Regions from separate parts of the Acetobacter tropicalis genome, predicted to be linked through region 3. Evidence: riboswitches for the same ligand, from Rfam matches in the RefSeq annotation. Region 3 holds a riboswitch; each other region holds the start of a gene.
The links. A riboswitch is a leader RNA that binds a small molecule or an ion and turns the genes downstream of it on or off. The one in region 3 is predicted to bind cobalamin.

Region 1 (5,037 bases), 2.8 Mb from region 3:
ATTATCGTCAGTAATTGCGCCCATTAACACCACTGGATAGGCAGGGGTCCATTTGACACGCGCACCCACCGCAGAAAAAGGCCACGATGGGCCACCTGAATACAGATTGTTTGAGGTGGAAAGAGGCCAGCCAAAACTGGCATTCATAAAAAAAGACGCATTTTGGCTAACCAGGAATTCTGTATCAAGGTCAATGGAGCCGACCCGGATGTCCAGATGGTTATGAAATAAGCTTTGCCCATACCAGAGCTCGAAAAGACGGGTGGAACGTCCCACATCATAGCCGCTAACGGCATTCAACGCACCGAGACGTTCGTTGGTAAGGGACCGACCACGAATTTGTAAGGCGCTTACGTTCAGGAGGCCGCCCTGCCAACCGAACGCCTGTTGGGTATTCAATGCAACAGCAACGGCTGTCATGCCATCATATGTTGGACCAGGATGTAGCCCTCCCGAAACAAGACCCCATAATTCCTCAACATCTTGAATGGTCACTCTTACGCCTTGCCGCGTGAGCCAATCTCTTGCACCGCCTGCATTGCCGAGTAATTCGGTGCTTGAATCCTCGGGAGGCTGAACAAAACCGGGAGCGGGGACGGGAAGGGGAACCCCAGATGGCAGAATATCAGTTGTTAGAGGCACACTGGCGGCACAGGCCCCATGTTCTCTACTGAGACAAGCGCCCACAGTAAGAATAAGAATGGCGCAACGGGTGGCCCGGATAGAAGATGCCCCCACGTTTTTAGAATCTCCTCCTGACACACATAGACACAACTATCATGTCATTGAGAAGAATGGCAGGGGAAAGGCCCAAGCCGACCACAGAATGGGCTGCTTTACCTTATTCCGGACCAGCCTTTCACTCTTGAGGAGGCGTCGTTCTGGTAAGTGCTTGCTCCGCATGCTCTTGGTATATGCATGAGAGCAAAGCTTTTGAGCGCATCAAAGGCGAACGACTACACTCTTTAACTATCCCCGCACACTTCGAACTGGTTGAATGCAAAGGCTGTGCAGCGGCCTTAAAAATCAGCCGTTACAGCCAGACGAGCTGAAATTGGCTCCAAAGGATGCCCCGTTGCGCCTGTTTGTACGGCAGCCGTGGGGGTCAACCGATAGTCGTACGCATATTGTGCCGCATAGGCCCGGGTATTGAAAACGTTGAACACGCTGGCTTCCAGTTTTATTTTTTTATTGAAACGATAACCAAGATTCATGTTGACTTCCTGATATCCGCTGGAGCGTAAGCTATTGTCCTCTATCAGGGGATATCCACCCAGCCACCTGACCTGGAGACCGCCATACCAAGGCCCACGATCGACCATAACACCAAAAGACCATACAAAGTTTGGGGCATTGGTAACATATGCTCCATCAATACCGTAACTGGAAAGGTTGTGACCCCGGTAGCGGGCTTTGGCGAATGAGAGATCGGTATTGAATTCAAGCCAGGTAAATGGATTGTACTGTGCCGAGAATTCCACCCCTTGGCGGCGGCTGGCTGGGCCGGGAGAGGTAACGCCCGCATCACCATCATAACTGAGTTCAGAGTCAAAATCGATAATGAATGCTGCTGCCTGAAGATGCAGGTGAGAAAATGGCGTGGTCCGAACCCCAACTTCTCCACTGACAGCAGATGTCATGAGCGGAACTTTAACAGAGCCTTTTGTAAATTCATCAGACGTATAGGAGCCCGACACGGAGCGAAAATCATTGGAGTGAAATCCACGTCCTCCGCTTAGGTATAATTCTGTTTTTTTCCATGGCCCAAAAACAAGACTGCCTTTGGGCTGAAACAGCCACTGATGCTTTTGTGTCAGGCTATTATCGACAAGATTTTCATCCGTTCCCCCCTGATAGTCTTCACGCAGACCAACGATCATTCTCAGCCAGGGTAGCCAGTGCGTTGTATTTTGCACAAACAGACCGACTGAAGCCAGATTAATATTATCGGCATTGCACGTATAGGGAATTGTTGCCTCAAGGCTGGAAGGACAGTTTGCTAATGTCACGCGCTGCCGCGTATGGCGACGGTCGACATACAGAATATCATACCGCCCCTGTACGCCAATCCGTGTTTCCGTGCGGACCAGGCCGACATGATCCTGCCGGGTATAGACACTGCTGCCCCCTACAGTTGTGCGGGTTTCATCCTGTTGCTGCTGATCTCCGTTAACAGGATCATCCAGATAATGAGTGAAATTGTTCCACAAGGTCAGACGGTCATGGACAGCAAAAGCACTTGTCACCCATTTCCAGTTATCCCGGGCCAGATGGTAATGGCCAGAGAGGCTATAGCGCTCAGAAAACCCTCCATCGGTTGGGTCAAGAGACCCATAGCGGCCGATTAGTCCTTCATGGTAGGCATCCAGAGGTTGATCATTTGTTGCGCGCCACTGGCCGCGATAGAACATGCCTGTCAGATCAAAACCATTTTTGGCGCTTCCATACGTATAACGTGAAAGTGCACGGATGCTGCGGGCGTTATCCGGATATTTCCACGGACCATCCGAGTGGGAAATGTTAAACGCATTCACCCAACGGCTCGTATTGGAAAAATGGGTTGTGCTGCCGATATAAGCCCGATAGTCGCCCAGAGTGCCTGCGCTCAGGCTGATCTGGCGTGGAATATCATCAGCCAGCTTCATATGGTCCGATCCGGCAACACCAAAATCACCAATATCTGCATGAAAGGGGCCTTTTGTATAATCGACCCCCGCAAGCACTTCCGGGATCAGAAAGTTGAGATCTGTGTAGCCCTGACCATGGGCATTGCTGACGCCGTTGACCGGCATATCATCAATAAATGAGGCAAGGTCTGTTCCGTGGTCCAAATTGAAACCACGCAACAGGAACTGATTGGCTTTTCCCTCGCCAGAGTGGGATGTCACTACCAGCCCCGGCACAGCTTCCAGAATTTGACCAACACGATAGACGGGGCGAAGCTGGATTTCGCGTGCAGTCAAAGAGCCTTCGCTCGCGGTGCCAGCACGGCCCAGCAAATCGCGCCGGGATGCTGTTACCTGAATTGTTTCTGGCGCTCCTTCCTTGACAGAAACATTCTGCGCGCCTTGTGCGGCAGGCGAGTTTTTTGCCTTACCCGTTACGCTCGGCGTTGAGGACTTGAGAGAAGAGCGGGAATGTTTTGTTTTTTGCGTGGTGGGTACTGCCAGTGGGGAGCCTGCGGCCATTGTGGGGAGGGAACAAAACGTGAAGCCAGTAGAAAGCATGGCCGTGACAAAAAAATGCCGCTTGTAACGTATAATATGGCCTGCTGGCGCAGAAAAAAAAGAGAGTTGGAGGCGAGCGGTCATGGTGATCCTGCAGTGCGACAGAGGCACAACGGTCTTCTAAATGTGCGTCTGTGTACTGCCCGACTGCGGGAAACTATAAACAAGTTTAAGCAGCGAGGCAGGGGGAGCGCAGAAGAACGCGGCCTATAGAAGGCGGACGAGAAAAGAAGGCTGCTGATAGGGCGCTATCTTAGGCCATCAAGCGCTTTTCTATGAGGCATGCTGCATGCAGGGAGAAGGATGAGGAAGGGAACTCGGGCCGTCATGGTTTCTCTCTCAGGAAACCAGCCATCCCCGACCGGCATCCGGGCTTATCACGACGATGGCAGGTCTCCTGACTCGCGGATCACAGAAATCTGTTTGGCCTTCCCGGTCCAAATGTACCAGTGACCTGTTCCTGCAAGGAAACATAATAAACAGACTCTCACCGCCAACAGTTGCGGGGGCAGTTGCAGACTAGCTTCCGGACCAGCGTCCAGCCGAAGCATACAGCATTCCCTTTTCATCCGTTTGCACGGAACCATCGACTATATGCCCTTATAAGCAGGACGTTGGCGTGATTTCAATACACTCATAGAGGGAAATAGAGTATTTTCCTACTGTATTCGGACATCAGTAGCCTAGGGATAACTCTATTTTGTAGATATTTTCAGGCTTTTGTCTCTATGCCTATTCGGCGTGGGCTGTAAGTAACATTAGAAATTAGGAAAGATTCTATTCTTCCATTAAAGATAGACAATTCTTCTTGTTTTACATTCTTTACTGCTTTACCGTTTTTTATTGTTTTGCCTCTGAACGGCGCAGCAGATAGATATCCATGATCCACCCGTGGCAAGCTCGGGCTTGAGCGCGGGTTGTGATGATTTCTGGGCCAATTTCCGTCAAGGGACCGGAGAGTAGTATCTGTTCCGGCATGCCCACATACGCTCCCCAATAGATAGTGATATCCTTTGCAGGAATAAATTGGAACGAACAGTCTCCATCCAACATGACAATGACTGTATTGCTGCCGTTTGGCCAACCATGATCACGTAACTGGCGGCCGGTTGTGACTGTAAAGGGTGCGCCTATATCGTTAAGCGCGATGGTATGTGCTGCTGCCAGCATATTCAGGGACATAATCCCCGGGATACTACGGATTTGTGGGGCTGGTTCCAAACGCGCGGCAATGCGCAGGGTGCTGTCATATAGTGCGGGATCTCCCCATACGAGCAGTGCAACCGTTCCACCTTGCGGCAGGTGTGTACAAATAGTTTCCTGCCATACTCGTGCAATAGCATTATGCCATTGCACAACACCATGGCGGTAATCTGGATCCGCTGTATTGCGGCGAGGCATATCAAATTCTGCAATCCGGCAAGCAGGATTTGTAAGAATCTGTTTGCAGAGAGTTTGGCGTAGATCAGCCAGATCAGCCTTATTCTGTTCCTTGCGGGGAATAAGAATGAGGTCGGCCGCGTTGAGTTCGCGCACAGCCTGTAGTGTCAAATGGTCAGGATTTCCTGTCCCGATTCCGACAAGAACCAGATCAATCATGTAATGTTTCCGTAGGAATAAACTGGATATACGGGCTGTAATACGGAGCAAGGTGTGACGTTTACCCTCTCCGCAAGAATGGCAGTTTGCAGGAAGATGCCACCGGCATAAAACCGCCCTTGCTTCTCCCGCGGTCGCCCTTTGGCGAGAGTTGTTCTCTCAAGACCGGAGTGGATCATGTTGCCGGTGCAATGAGATGAAAAAACGTGCC
Region 2 (5,037 bases), 2.8 Mb from region 3:
CCTGACGGATCCACTGCGCTGCATCAGGCTGCTTAAGCGAAGGGGCAAACATTCCCATGGCGCGAAAGCCGCGTTCCCGCAATGCCCTGATCAGGGCATCAACTGGCTCTGTATCTGCTGCTGTCAGATAGGCCCTATAGAACATTACGACAGCCAGAGGCGCGCTGCCTGAGGGAACGGAAAACGTGACGCCTAAATCTGGATCATACCATCCTGTGTCAGGTATGATATGAGGTGTAACGCTTAACTTGGCTTCCAACCCCGACACCAAAGCCAGTTGTACAAGAGCTGCCTGAGCCGCTTCAACGCCCCCCATATTGCACAGATTTGCCAGTTTCCGCAGTGTGGGTTCAGTGACTGTAGAACAAGCTATCAGGCTTGGATCTTCACGCCCATCTGCTGCAAGAACGGCCAAAGCAATACCATTTTCACGCGCCAGTTGCTCGACCTGCACCAGCCCGTAATGCCAGTAACTGGCACCGCCTATCAGCCTGACCAGAATGCCTTTTGCCCGCGCAAGCGTGGTTTCAATATAGGTATCGACCGAGAGCGGATGCCGCAATGCAGCAAGATTGGCCAACCGCAGAGTAGGGAGTGCCCCATTTGCAGCATGCCACCCAGCAGCAAACGCGCCCAGATCACTATCAGAAAAAGAGAGCACCACGAGATCAGCCGGGCTTTGCCCCAGATCAATGGGAGTTTCCGTCTCTTCCAGGCCATGACTTTCTCGGAAGATCACGTGCATGCGGATTAATCCTCTGGCGTGGTCTGTCCTATCAGCACGGCCTGGATTGCTTTGGCATCAACATGATCGTGCTCAGCAATCACCACAAGACGCGTCTGCCGGGGCTCTGTGCCCCATGGTCGGTCATACTGAGTACGCACGCGCTCACCTACACCCTGCAACACCATCCGCATCGGTTTTCCGCTGACGGCAACATAACCCTTTACACGGAGAATGTGCTGCGTGCGGGCAAGGGAACGCACTGCTTCGACAAGCGCGTCAGGATTGGTGACCTCCGGCAGATCAACGACTACACTGTCGAAATCTTCATGCTCGTGCTCTTCCTCTCCATCATGATGAGAAGGACGGGCGGCAAGATCATTCTCCGCCTGAGCATTCAGGCCCAGAATCACCTGAGGGTCAATGTTTCCATCCTTGACAGGAATGATGGGCAGGGCGCGCGGAGTGAGAGAGGCGATAACCTCCCGAGCCCGTGTCACGCAGACTTCATTGACCAGATCCGCTTTTGTAAGGAGAACAATATCCGCACAGGAAAGCTGGTCCTCAAACACTTCAGCCAGCGGTGTGTCATGGTCCAGATTATCATCAGCCTGTCGTTGTGCGTTTACAGCTTCTGTATCTGGGGCAAAGCGTCCTTCCGCCACGGCTTCTGCATCAGCCAGCGTGATAACGCCATCTACAGTAATACGAGACCGGATACTGGGCCAATCAAACGCCTTGAGCAGGGGTTTCGGTAAAGCCAGCCCTGAGGTTTCTATCAGAATGTGGTCGGGCCGCTGGGGGAGGGCCATAAGCCGTTCAACTGTGGGAATAAAGTCATCTGCCACTGTGCAGCAGATGCAGCCGTTGGCCAGTTCAAGAATGTTCTCTGCCGGGCAACTCTCATCTGCGCAGGATTTCAGAATTTCTCCATCAACGCCGAGTGTTCCGAACTCATTGACCAGAACCGCCAGCCGCCGCCCTTGTGGGTGCGTCATCAGATGACGGATCAATGTGGTCTTACCTGCACCCAGAAAACCCGTAATGATGGTGACCGGGACCTTGGCAAGATTGTGCCGGGCGGTTCCTGCTTGGGGTGTGGTGTTCATATCTCAGTTCTCCTGCGGGGGAAGGCGGGCGAGGCTTTGTTTACGGAAAATCTGCGGCCGCTGCCGCCACGGAACCAACCCATCCGATGTGGCGGCGTAGGCTTCGGCGCCAGCCAGAATTTCGGGGGCATCAGCTTCCGTAAGCCTGCCATACACATAGCTCCATCGGCCTGGAGCGCTTAACGCCACCACGCATCCGTTATTACAGGCGGACAGGCATTCCACAGGCACAATTTCCAGCCCGGAATCTGGTTTTTGGCCGGCAAGGTGCGTGTAAAGACGGGCTCCGGGTACCGGCTGCCCTTCCACCACGGGTTCTCCCGCGCGGCAGGTTGTGCAAACAAAAAGTTTTGCGTTCATATCCCAGCCCTGCTTGCAACAAAGGGCACCGCAGGTAGACCTCTGGCTGCAAAGGCAGCAAGGAACGGTCAACCGGTTGCAGCGCACCCCGGCTGCCCGTTGAATACTCTTGCTGGCAGGTCTCCCGGCTTGCGGAATCAGGGTTTCCCCAACAATCATCCACCTTCCCGACAATTTGTCAGTGGCGCAGGATGATCTTTCCGGTCACGGTCGCGGGGGCGGCTGTGATTGAGGCTTCTTTGATACAGAAGCCCTGTCACATTCCCTCTTAGCCACCTTATAGGCGCACCTATAAAACGGAACCAACACGCTAGGCTGTTGCGGCAAAGTGCCCATGATGTCAAGCAATGGAACCCCATGGCTCATGTGCAGAGGGCATCCTCCGAAGAGGAAAAGCAACGATATGGCTATTCGAGAAGCTAATCTGACTAAGGCGGAACAATCTGCTGGAAACGGCAGATGAAATATCTCTCGCAACGAATGCTAGGGTGTGTCGTCAGTTAATTCCAATGATGGCGGAGACGAATTGCACGGCTGCGAGGAAAGTTGACTTCAGCTTGTCATATCGTGTTGCAATACCCCTGAACTGTTTAAGTCTGGCGAAGAAGCGTTCGATGATGTTTCGTTTTTTATAAAGCGAGAAGAGGATTTTCCGTGGATTGCGTCGGTTTTTCTTTGACGGAATAACCGGTGTGATCCCCCGCTCTTCAAGCTTTTCGATGAGGGGATCGGCATCATAAGCCTTGTCGGCGATGAAGACCTCGGGATCGACTTCATCGAGCAATGGCTCTGCTTCTGTGATGTCGGCCCTTTGTCCGGGCGTCAGGGAAAGAGCCGCAGCCTTTCCCGCGGCATCGACAATGGCATGGATTTTCGTGGTCAGTCCGCCACGGGACCGCCCGGTGGCCTGATCCGCCCCCTTTTTTACGGGCGCCCGCGCTATGCTGGTGAGCACGGACAATGGTGCTGTCGATCATCATGTATTCGTTGTCATGGTCAGCAGCCAGATGCCGGAAAATCCGCTCGATCACGCCGCCTTCGCACCAGCGACGCAGCCGCCGGTGCACGTTCTTCCAGTCCCCGAACCGGGCAGGCAGATCACGCCAGGGAATGCCTGCACGGTAACGATACAGCACGGCTTCGATAAACAGACGGTTATCCGCAGCCGTCCCACCGACATGACCTTCGCGACCCGGGAGAAGATCTTTTATTCGCTCCCACTGACCATCGCTCAAACCATACCGTCGCATTCACACTCTCCCCGTTCCAGAAACAGGAAGAAAACATCACAGATCAAACGGGAGTACAAGCTTCATAATCCCCCCGTTTAACTGACGACACGCCCTAGCTAATGAACCACGAAAGAATGGATACGCTTGTGCCGCCATATCCGAAAACATGTCCTTCGTTATGCAAAGCTAGTCACTTTCCAAATTGAAGTTAGAAAATAAATTAATCTAAAAACTACTTTTTTCAAATACATGCCGTGACACACGAAATAATGTTTCTCTAAGCCAGCGATGTATAGGGTCCATATCCCTCCGTGGATGCCATGCCTGAAACGCTTCGACATTCGGCAAAGAGAGCGGGAATTCGAACGAAGCCAATGACAGAGCATCAAGAGAAATATGATCAATGACAATGCTTGGTAAAGCAAGAATGAGGTCCGTGTTCTTCATACTTTCGATCATGCAATGGTAATTGGGAACCACCATAGGAACATTCCGCGTGAGGCCAAACTGATTACGTAAGACCCAATCAATCGGGCCATGGGCGCGTCCTCGCCGGGAGACGCTGATATAATCGTAACACACCATGCTTTCGGGGGTGATTGGAGTATTCAGGATAGGATGTTCTTTACGGACCAATCCCTGCATCTGATCCCTGAAAAGGGTTTGGCGGCGGATTTCGGGCTTCATCAACTCAGTTGCGCCAATATACAGATCAATACTGCCTTCCCGTAAAGGATCTGAAGCAGCTGTACCAATTTCGGGTGCCCAGATTACCTCGCTCTTGGGGCAATCTTTTTTGAGAGCTTGCAACAACGGCAAAGCAAGGGCTGCTACAACCAAATCATTGGCGCGAATTGTAAATGTGGGGCTCATATTGGCCAGATTGGCCAAGGCCCGTGTCTGGATCAGCGTATCTGCATTCTGAACCAGGTCCTGAACTCGCCCCAGAATACCCGCAGCAAAAGTGGACGGGATCATCCTCCGTCCGGCTTGAACCAGAATAGGGTCTGCGAAGGCTTTGCGCAATTTCGCCAATTGGCGACTCATGGCCGGCTCACTGACCTTCAGACGGCGCGCTGCAAGAGAAACACTCTCCTCTTCCACAAGCACCTGAAGATAACGCAGAAGATCAAGATCGTAGCCTTTCATCCTTGCAGAAATAGACGTTGCCAGGTGGAATGACCAGAAATTTCCATTCCTAAAATCGAAGTCGTCGCTTGCCGGAAATAGGGGTTGTCCCGCTCTTTTGGCTCAGGGACATGTAGCGGTATGAACAACGTCATTCCTGCACAGGCGGGAGGCGAGCCGATCATTCACGCGGCACCTCCACGGCCCTCATACATTCCGCCCTTTGGTCTGCGTACAATCATCGGCTGCCTGGGCATGCTGCTTGCCGTGCATGTTGCGGGCTTCAATGAACACGTTACAGAAATCGGGCTTTCTGACATCCGCGGGGCAATGCATATTGGCCACGATGAAGGAACCTGGGTTATCACGATTTATGAGGCCTTCAATATTGCTGCCATGGCTTTTACGCCATGGTTTTACATGACGTTCTCCATCTATCGCTTCTCCATTTTCATGACAGCGATCATGGCGCTGTTTTCCATTC
Region 3 (5,037 bases):
ATCTTTGCACCCACGGCTTGGTCTGCCGTATTCCGCGCCAGTCAGATTCTGAATGCTGAAATTCAAGGTGTGGCGGCGCTCCTTATCAATATAATAACGGCCCGACACATTCAGAACAGGGTAATTGCCATAGTTTATTCTCTGCCCCGAAACAGAGATATATTGTGACCCCGTATAAACAAATGTTGCGGTTAACCCAAAAGGCAGATCCTTTGGGTGGTAATCCAGACTGGTTTTAACGAGGCTGCGGGGAATCTGCACCATTTGCAACCCGTTATTCTGGCGGGCGTGGTTCCATGTAAAGGCGGTGTCCCATGAAAAACTATGGTTGAATTCCATTCCCCCTGAAATGCTGACACCGTTCACATGTACGGTTCCGTTCTCGTTACCAAAAACCTCCTGGCCGGTTTTTTCATCAAAGGTTGTGTAGTCAATCAGATTATCAATCCGCCGAACAAAGCCTGTCAGGTCCCAGTGTATTCCAAAACGGCCACTTTGCAGGCGTTGGCCAAGGGAGAAATTGGCACTCAGGCTTCTTTCGGGCTTGAGGTTCGGGTTACCTCTTTCATCCTGCGGATCATCAGCAAACAGTTCTTCAGCCGTCGGCAGGCGGAAGTTGGTGCCCACTTCACCTCTTGCATACAGATTGAAGGGGAGATCATATCGCCCTACCACATTCCAGATTGTGGCTGAGCGTCCGGTAGTGGGGCTGTTGTAACGGAAACCCGCGGCAATATGGGCATGAGGAAGCAGGTCTGGGGTCATTCTGAGTTGTGCAAAGCCTGCGTTGGTCATTTCCGTTTGCGGAAGAATACGCAGAACGTTGTCCTGCCCCCCATAGCGTTGCATGTCATAGCCGAACCATGCTTCCAGCCCCCGATGCAGGATGGCGCGCCCAAGCACATTGACGCCGTAATCTTCATACCCCCAATAGGCATTGCGGTAGAGCACATCACGTTGGCCGGGGTGCTCTAGATCATTATAAATCGTGTCATAATGGGTATCCCAGTTATGGTAATACCCTTTCACATAGAAATTCAGACGCTCCAGCGGATGAAAATCCAGTTTGAGCGTGGCAAGATCTTCCACCCGGTCATTTGTATTTTTTGCCACCCGGTAAGGGCGGGCATAGTCCAGGTTGGCAATGGTATGCTGGTAGGTGGCTGTCAGATTGAGTTTTGACGTAATGTCCACATTGTATTTTGCGCCAACGGTATAAACGGAATATTTACGGTCCCGATGTGTTGCGCTAGGCTGATAATCCTGTTTCCGAAACGCGCGATAGCCGTCTGTTCCGTCCCCCGAGGCATAGACAACAAAACGATGTTTCCCAATCGCATTGGCCAGATACCCGTCAAGATGTCTGCCGGTGTTGCTGTCTCCAGATGCGGTTATCTGGCCGGTGAGATGATCGGAAAAAGGACGGGTAACAATATTCACCGCCCCCGCTACGGCCTGCGTGCCATAAAAAAGGGACTGGCCTCCATCCAGAATTTCGATTCTGTCAACAATGGCGGCTGGCAGTGTATCAAGGGGCGGGGTGCTACCGTAGAGGCGGTTGTTGATCCGCACCCCGTCCACTAACCAGAGCACATCTTCGGTGCGTGAGCCCATAAGGGAAACATCCGCGTAATCGAAAGGACCATTCTTGAGCGCGACGGACATGGAGGGCGCGAGGGCGGAGAGAGCCTGAGCCACATCAACATAGTTTCCGTTGCGTATGGCTTGCGCCCGAACAACATCCACTTTTACCCCTGAGCGGGCAAGGTGTTCAGGGAGCGTGTCTTCAAGAGAATGCCCCACCACAGTCAGATGTTCATGCTGTAGTCTCTTCTTTTTGGAACCATATTTATTTTTTGTCACGTGTGCCGGCATGGCGGAAGGGGCGGTGTTTTCTGCGGCCAGCAAAGTGCCAGAAGTAAGGAACCACACCAGAAAGGTGAGGCTGATAAAAGGGGGTGCGGGCATGAGGGGAGCAACCGGAGCAAGGCAGTTTAACGGGAAATGCGTGACAGGATCAGAGAACGTGGTTCAGGTCACGCCATCATAAAGCGCCATGGCGGCGGCTCTAGCCCCAACTGTCCAGTGCACCGTGACATATGTCTGCACAATATGCTCTGCGTCTTTCGTGGTCTGAAAGGCCAGCTTGGGCGGTAGCGCGTCCAGAAGATCAAGGGCATGGGCCAGCATGGGCCGAAAAGCGGCTTCCAGTGCAGTGCCTCTGTCCTGGTACGGGCGGGGGCAGGGGCCGAAGGTTTTCATAAAAATGCTGTAACCGCTTTGAACAATGTCCGGTTCTGTATTGGGCGGTGGCATGTGCGCCATAAGGGCCGCCCTGAGTGCATCCGTACGGGACGGGCAGCGTTCAATCATGGTGCGCACCAGCGGATGCAGACCATCATGCGGTGTGCGGGCGCGGGGTGGAGAAGGAAAACCGGGTATCATCTCTCAGAAATCTCCCCGCCAGCTAAAGCAGGAACAAAGCCTTGCGTTTTTCAAGGCATGAGACAGACACCACACAGCGGCATATTGCACAGTACGCTCTCCAGCCTCCGGTACATCCCGCCCGGCGGCACGGTCAGACGACGACAGCAGGTCTCCTGGCTCGCGGATAATCGGTTCTGATTCAGCCTTCCCGGTGGTGACACCAGTGGCCCGCTTTTGCAGCGGAAAAATCAGACCCATACCGCATACAGTTGCGGGAGCAGCTGCCGACTTGCCCTTGGTCTCTAAGGCGTACGGCATTCCCTGTTCGCCCGTTCGCACGGGACTGTCGACAAGTGAGCAAACTAATGCACACAAATGGGGCAGTCCGCAATATTCTTTGCAGACTGGGGAAGTGCTCGGAAAAATGTCGCGCACGTTGACAAAATTCACGGGTTTGTGTCTATCAGCCTATCGCTATGGTGCCTTCAGCCTCCTCTTGCCGGGATGCTGCAAGGCTAAGAGGGAAAACGGTTAAAAGCCGGTGCTGCCCCCGCAACTGTGCGCTGTGAGGTTTTTTGGAAACATGACGCCACTGAATACCCCTTCGGGTGTTCGGGAAGGTATCCATCACACCGTTGACCAGCAAGCCAGGAGACCTGCCATTGCAGAAAAGTCACGGACGGAGCCGCCGAACGGGGTGATTCGGGGGCGAGGCGAAGCTCTCTCGTCTCCACCGCGGTGATGTTTGGTGGAGCTATTCCGTGCGACCAGTTTATTATATCGTGACGCTTATGGCGTCTGGCCTTTTCTGCATGAGCGCGGGCCATGCAGAAACAACCGGTTCTGATCAGAAACAGGGTGTAACCGGCCCTCTTTCCAAGAATGTTACATCCGTCGGAAAAGCGGAATACATCACCACGCATGGGAAAACGGCCTTCCTGAAAACGGTGGCTGGTGTTGGTGGACGGCTTGGTCTTTCCATCCAGCATTCGCCTGCCACCATTAACGTTATTCAGCATGATCTGATGATGCAGCGTGGTTACGCGCAGGCAGAAAGCGCAGCGGACAGTGCGCCGGGTGTATCCTCCGGTGGTTCTCCTGGTAGCCCGGCACAGTTGATGATGCGCGGCTTTACGGGAAACCAGATCCTCATCTTGCGTGATGGTCTTTATTTCGGGCCAACAACCATGGTTAACCGGCCCCAAAATACCTTCAATCTGGAAAGCGTGCAGGTGTTGAAGGGTCCTTCTTCCGTGCTGTACGGACAAGGGGCTGTCGGCGGCACGGTGGACATGCGCGCCAGAACGCCGGATTTTGATGCAGCCCATGCCAATGCGCTCTTATCCTACGGCAGCTTCAACACCTGGAATGCAGGTGTGGGTGGGTCCGTGCCCATTACAAAAACGCTTGCCATTCGCTCAGACTTCAGCCGCACATCATCTGACGGGTTTGTAAAAGGCGCAGATCCACATTCAGATGATTTTACAACCACGCTGTTGTGGAAACCAACAAACCGTTTCACTGCGCGCCTGAGCATGGATTACCTGACAGACCGTCTCTCCACCTATTATGGCACGCCTCTGGTCTCTCTTGCACAGACAGGCGGGCGCGTTGGCGGCTTGCTCAGTTCCTCCAAGGGGCTGGGGATCACCAGAGGGTCTTTGTGGCGCTATTATAACGTGCGTGATGGAAGAGCGGGTTCTGTCAACGCAACGCCCACCCTGCATCTTGACTGGCAGGTAAGCCCCACTATCCAGATTCATAACAGCAGTTATTTTGTGTATTCCAAGCGCCGTTGGAACAATGCCGAAAGCCTGAGCTACATTGGCAATACAGGCGCGGTGGATGCTGGAGGGAACAATATCGCGCCAGGCCGGATTGGGCGTGACAGATTTTATGTGTATCAAAACCAGCATCAGGTAGGAGATACCCTCCATACGCAGTTTGATTTCAAAATATTCGGCATGAAAAACAGGTTTGTGTTAGGCGGAGATGCCTATTATCTCCGGTTTATCCGTAATCACGGTTTTCCTGATGCGTCCTATGCGGATAGTGTCTCTCTTGTCAGCCCAGAGCAGACATCGCTGGGCACGTTTGCAGGCGAATATCCTTTCCGTAAATCACCTACAACCATGGTGCAGGCCGGTCTTTTTCTGGAAGATGTTCTCACTGTTCGGGATAATCTACGTATTGTAGGCGGTTTTCGGTATGACTGGCTTGCCCTTAACCGTCAGAACTACAATCAGAACGGTGGCTTCAATGCGGCCAGCAGTTTCAAGGGACACTACAATCCCGACAATTTCCGTATTGGCCCGGTGTGGGATCTGACAAAAGATATCAGTCTTTACGGTGTTTACACCACGGCGGAAGATCCTCCGGGGTCTAACATTTTTCTTGCTAACCGGGGGCAGTTCAGCCGCCTGAGCCATTCCCGTCAGGGCGAGATTGGCGTCAAGGCCTCCACATGGCACGGGCGTTTTACAACAACGCTGTCGTTTTATGATATCCGGCGCACCCGCATGCTTGTGGCAACAGGCGCAGATACGGTGGCGACGGCAGGTGTTCAGAAATCCCGTGGTCTGGAATGGCAGGGTGATCTTGTGCTGAACC
Region 4 (5,037 bases), 1.7 Mb from region 3:
GCGCGGTCAAGCGCTTCCGCTAGACTGTCCCCGGCATGTTTTTCGGTTGCGGAGCCAAAACCTGCAAAGCTTGCAAAAAAATGGTCATGGCCTGACCGATCATTAGCCGTAGGCACAAAATCCCGCATGGAAAGGGCATCAATCATGCGGTTTTCGGCTGTTTCATCAGAGGGGAGGTCTGTTGCCGGTTTTTCGCCTTTTGCCGGGGTGGAGGTGCATGCACGGGGCAAGATTGTGCCCTGTTCAACTGAAACGCACAGCCCATCCTGCGCGGCCCATTTCAGATAACTTTCCGCATAAATGGCACCCACGAGATGGTTATGAAGGTCCGCTCCTTTGGGGAACTGGCGCATGAACACAGCAAGCCGCACGGGGTCTGTTTGCAGGGTGCTGAACATATGGGCCGTTTTCTGCTCGTCAGACGTTGCAGCCTGACAGAGGGAAAACGGCGTTGTCAGAACAGCGCAGGCCAGTAACAAGGAACGTAAAAACATACAGAAACACCATCCGGTAGAGACGTGGTTTATAGTTCCTGCGTAACAGAAACCATTCCACTCACATATCGGATTTATACATAAAAACAGGGGGCTCTCAAAACCCTGCACCACGCTTGAAGCTGAGGGTGAGAGAGTGTGGAAGCCTGCCTGATCAGAGAATTCCTTTACCGTTAAGGCGTGGCCGGTGCGGTATAGCGCAGAATACTGGCAACAGCGGCATCATGTGGCAGAGGGGTGCCGTAGCTGTTGTGGTAGCGCGTGGCAAAGGCGTCCCGCTCAAGCCGCTCACAATAGTCCAGATACCGGATAAGGGCCCGTTCCGCTCTGCGGTTGGGGCCATGCACCCGTTTATAATGTCGCCACAGGATCAGTGCATTAACGGACCACGCATCATACGCGTGTTCCCTTAGCCTCTGGCGAATGGACGGTGGCAGTTGTTCAAAGGCGGACCATTCATCGCCCGTATGCCGGTGCCAGATTTCATGACGCAGCGTGCGCTCGTTTGAGGGGGGAGTAATCTGTCCTTCCGAGTTGGATCTGTGGGGGTGGTGAGTAAACTGATACGCCGACATGCCACCCTCCATTATGCTGCTTCTCGCCGCCAGACGGGAAAGGGGTCTGGCAGGTGGGCATAGCGTTCAGGGTCAAAGCGGCCAGTGCCATCCTCTGGCGTCAGGCAGGCGTCCAATGCGGCGCGTAGGGCGGGCTCATCCATGTCCTGCGTGCCAATGAACACAATTTCCTGTCGTCGGTCTCCAAACACAGGGTCCCACTTGCTCAGTACAAAATCGCGCCACTGGTCAGTTTCCGGCCACTGGCTTTTGGGAATGGCCGCCCACCACAAGCCAATGGCCTGATTGCGTACCAGTGCGCCCGCTTGTCCAAGTTCCCCTACCCAGTCCGGGCGCGTGGCCAGCCAGAAATGCCCCTTGGCGCGCACTACGCCCGGCCAGTTGGCATCCAGAAAAGTCTTGAATTTAGCGGGCACGAAGGGACGGCGAGCGCGATAGACAAAACTACGGATGCCGTATTCCTCGGTTTCCGGCGTGTGGTCTTTAAAGCCATAAAGCTCTTTGAACCATAGAGGATGCTGATGGGCTTTGTCATAATCAAACCGGCCCGTGTTCAGCACACGCTCAAGGGGAACCTTCCCCATGTCCGTTTCAATAACATCCGCATCAGGGTTCAGTGCCAGCACAATCTGGCGGGCTGCTTCTCCCTGCTCCGGCGTGGCGGTAGAGACCTTGTTGATGACCACCACATCTGCAAATTCAATCTGTTCTACCAACAGATCGACCAAGGCACGGTCATCTTCCTCGCCTGCGGTTTCACCGCGGTCTTTCAGGAAGTCGGTTGAGGCGTAATCGTTAAGCAGATTTACGGCATCCACCACAGTGACCATGGTGTCCAGCCTTGCGCTATCGCTCAGGCTGTTGCCGTCTTCATCCCGGAATTCAAAGGTTGCGGCAACAGGCAGCGGCTCTGCAATGCCGGTTGATTCAATCAGCAGATAGTCAAATTTACCCTCTGCCGCCAGCCGATGAACTTCCTGCAATAGATCATCCCGCAAGGTGCAGCAGATGCACCCATTGGTCATTTCCACCAGTTTTTCATCAGTGCGGGAAAGATCGCCTCCGCCTTCTCGCACAAGATCAGCGTCAATATTCACTTCGCTCATGTCATTCACAATAACGGCGACCTTCCGGCCTTCCCGATTATTGAGAATATGGTTCAACACCGTCGTCTTTCCCGCCCCCAGAAAGCCGGAAAGGACGGTAACGGGCAGCAATGCGGGCATGGAGGGGGCTCCCTGAAGCTGAGTTCAATAACGTGATAACTGTTATAATATAACATAACATAACATTCAGTGCTCTTTCAATCGTGCGGAATGTTCTGGAAGCATGGGGGAGAAGACGGCTGTTTTCTTGACACTTCCTGCCTTTTGGCGGCATCAACCGGGCGTGATGGTTCTCTCCCTGTCAGGGAGCGATGTAAAAGGGAACCGGGTGCGGTTTTGCCATGCAAGGCCAAAGCCTGGGCTGTCCCCGCAACTGTAAGCGGCATGTCCTGCACATACTGGCTGGTACGTCAGGCCACTGGGAGCCTCTCCTGGGAAGGTTGGTGCAGGATGACCTACCGCAAGCCAGGAAACCTGCCATCAGCCGGGGTTGCAGACGAGAAGTGCTGATCGGGGGGTGTCAGCAAAGTGACTGGACCAGGGGTGCTCCTAAAGTTTTCGGGGTGGTCAGGGTCGGACTTTCTCTCGTGGCGACGTCTTTCTTACCGCGAGGCCTTGTTTCTCTGATGTTCCGCAATACTTTTCTCATCAGTTCCACTCTTCTCACGTTGTGGGGTAGTTCCGCGCTGGCGGCGGATGCGCCTGTTTCACCGCCGCTAAAAGCACAACCTGCCAAAAAACAGTCCGTCGCCACACCTACTCCGGTTTCTGTGCAGCCTGTTCCCAGCCAGCTCGTCTCCGAACTGATAACAGTCAGTGCTGCCCGAACGCCCACACGCACGGATGATATTGGCACGGCACTGACCATTGTTACGGAAGAACAGATGCTGACCCAGCAGCGCCGCACGTTGCCAGATATTCTGGCACGCCAGCCGGGGCTGAACGTGGTGCGCTCTGGCGGGTTTGGGGCCACAACGTCCATTTTGATGCGCGGTAATAACGCCAATGAAGTCAAGGTCCGGCTGGACGGCATGGACGTGAACGATGGCAGTTCAGCCAGCGGTATGTTCGATGCGGGTCAGTTTGTTACAGATGGTCTGGGCCGCATAGAAATTTTGCGCGGGCCACAAAGCGGTTTGTATGGTGCGGATGCCATGGCAGGCGTGATTGATATGACCACTGCGCAGGGGCAGGGGCGTTTCAAGCCGTTTGTGCGGATAGAAGGGGGGTCTTACGGCACCTTCAATCAGGTTATCGGCGCGCGCGGGAGCAAGGGGCGCTTCCACTACAATGTCGAACTCTCTCATTACCGGATGGAAGGGTTTCACGGCATTCCGCGTTATATTGACCGCTATTATGGGGCGACACGGGAGCAACGGCATAAAGGTAACCGTAACGACAACCGGTCTGCCACTATCCGTCTTGGGTATGATGTCACCCGAAATTTCGATCTGGGGCTGACTGCTCGCCTCATTCAAAGCAATTACCACACCTATTCCCTCTATGATCTGCAAAGCGAGGCCTACGGGGGAGGGAATGTGCGTGAGCAGAACAACATGAATGAGGCTGTGGTGCGCGGCACTGCGCATCTCGTGTCTTTTAATGGTTTTTTTGATCAGGTTATTGGACTTGGGTACATGACCAACCGTAACCGCTGGAATGAAACGGGCCTCTATGCCACCGGACCGGATTATTACCGTTCAAGCCGCCTGAAAATTGACTGGCACGGTACGTTTGATTTCAAGAAATACGGCACGCTCCTGATTGGTGCGGAGCATTTTCATGATACGTTTGATTCCAGCCATACGGCGGCCTCAGCGTATGATACCGGCTATCACACACAGGCTGGTATGGATACGACGGCAGGATATGGCCAGTATCAGGGCAGCTGGAACCATATTCTCTACGGTGCGGCTAACGTGCGGTATGATTCCAATTCCCGCTACGGGCATTATGTAACGTGGCGTGTTGCCCCTTCCATCCATGTGCCGGGCACTGGTACCATCATTAAAGCCAGCGCGGGTTCAGGCTTCCATGGCCCCACGTTGTATCAGCTTTTTTCCAGTCAGGTCGGTTCCAGCTATTCCCAGACGGGTAATCCGAACCTGCGGGCGGAAAGGCTGATCGGGTATGATGCCGGGGTGGAACAGAAACTGCTGGGGGATAAGCTGCATTTTGGCGCTACATGGTATGATAACCGCGTCAAAAACCTGATCCAGTCCACGGAAAATATCCAGATGGTGGGGGGATATCCCTATTATCAGTATTCCTATGGCAACGTGGCGCGCGCGCGTATGTATGGTGTGGAAGCTTTTCTTGACTGGAAGGCCCTCAAAACGTTGGACTTCAACCTGAATTATACCTGGACCCACGCACGGGATGTCAGCAGTGATCTGGCCTTGCAGCGTCGTCCGCAACACAAGTTCAACTTCAATACAACCTGGACCCCTATTCAGGATCTGACGTTCTCGGGGAATATCCTGTACGTCAGCGGGTGGCGTGATCTGCCGGTTATCGGGACATCCTATTGCAGCACCTGCGGCAAGGGGCACGGCTACTTCACCATAGATATTGCGGCCAATTACAAGATTAACCGCTATGTCAGCATTTTTGCGCGCGCCGACAATCTTCTTAACCGGCAGTATGAAGAGCCAATTGGTTATCTTCAGCCGGGCAGAGGGGGATATGGCGGTGTGACCCTGAGCTACTGATGCGGAGGTGGCTGCATCTGCTGGGGTTGTGTAGCCTGCTGGTGGCAGCGCTGCCTGCTCCGGCGCGGGCTGCCAAACGGATTGTATCCATGAATCTTTGTACGGATCAGTTGGCTCTGATGTTGGCTGACCGGGCCGAGATTGTGGGGCT

Region 1: linked by a shared signal. The riboswitch ahead of QWU00_RS15660 (TonB-dependent receptor) and the one ahead of QWU00_RS03160 (hypothetical protein) in region 3 are both predicted to bind cobalamin.
Region 2: linked by a shared signal. The riboswitch ahead of QWU00_RS15725 (DUF1636 domain-containing protein) and the one ahead of QWU00_RS03160 (hypothetical protein) in region 3 are both predicted to bind cobalamin.
Region 4: linked by a shared signal. The riboswitch ahead of QWU00_RS10950 (TonB-dependent receptor plug domain-containing protein) and the one ahead of QWU00_RS03160 (hypothetical protein) in region 3 are both predicted to bind cobalamin.

What each region holds. Positions count from the first base shown of each region.
Region 1 covers NZ_JAUYUW010000001.1:3,479,294-3,484,330, forward strand. Annotated here, with positions in the region: gene QWU00_RS15655 (carbohydrate porin) at 1-495, opposite strand, end outside; gene QWU00_RS15660 (TonB-dependent receptor) at 1,020-3,311, opposite strand; cobalamin riboswitch at 3,598-3,830, opposite strand; gene cobF (precorrin-6A synthase (deacetylating)) at 4,068-4,826, opposite strand; gene QWU00_RS15670 (cobyrinate a,c-diamide synthase) at 5,002-5,037, opposite strand, start outside.
Region 2 covers NZ_JAUYUW010000001.1:3,494,465-3,499,501, forward strand. Annotated here, with positions in the region: gene cobN (cobaltochelatase subunit CobN) at 1-745, opposite strand, end outside; gene cobW (cobalamin biosynthesis protein CobW) at 751-1,833, opposite strand; gene QWU00_RS15725 (DUF1636 domain-containing protein) at 1,837-2,193, opposite strand; cobalamin riboswitch at 2,291-2,515, opposite strand; one part of gene QWU00_RS15730 (IS5 family transposase) at 2,690-3,104, opposite strand; one part of gene QWU00_RS15730 (IS5 family transposase) at 3,103-3,443, opposite strand; gene QWU00_RS15735 (LysR family transcriptional regulator) at 3,651-4,574, opposite strand; gene QWU00_RS15740 (MFS transporter) at 4,695-5,037, shown strand, end outside.
Region 3 covers NZ_JAUYUW010000001.1:709,692-714,728, reverse strand. Annotated here, with positions in the region: gene QWU00_RS03165 (TonB-dependent receptor plug domain-containing protein) at 1-1,968, opposite strand, end outside; gene QWU00_RS03160 (hypothetical protein) at 2,032-2,445, opposite strand; cobalamin riboswitch at 2,574-2,790, opposite strand; cobalamin riboswitch at 2,888-3,105, shown strand; gene QWU00_RS03155 (TonB-dependent receptor) at 3,189-5,037, shown strand, end outside.
Region 4 covers NZ_JAUYUW010000001.1:2,401,864-2,406,900, forward strand. Annotated here, with positions in the region: gene QWU00_RS10935 (adenosine deaminase family protein) at 1-494, opposite strand, end outside; gene QWU00_RS10940 (DUF6525 family protein) at 668-1,069, opposite strand; gene zigA (zinc metallochaperone GTPase ZigA) at 1,081-2,295, opposite strand; cobalamin riboswitch at 2,446-2,671, shown strand; gene QWU00_RS10950 (TonB-dependent receptor plug domain-containing protein) at 2,799-4,886, shown strand; gene QWU00_RS10955 (ABC transporter substrate-binding protein) at 4,886-5,037, shown strand, end outside.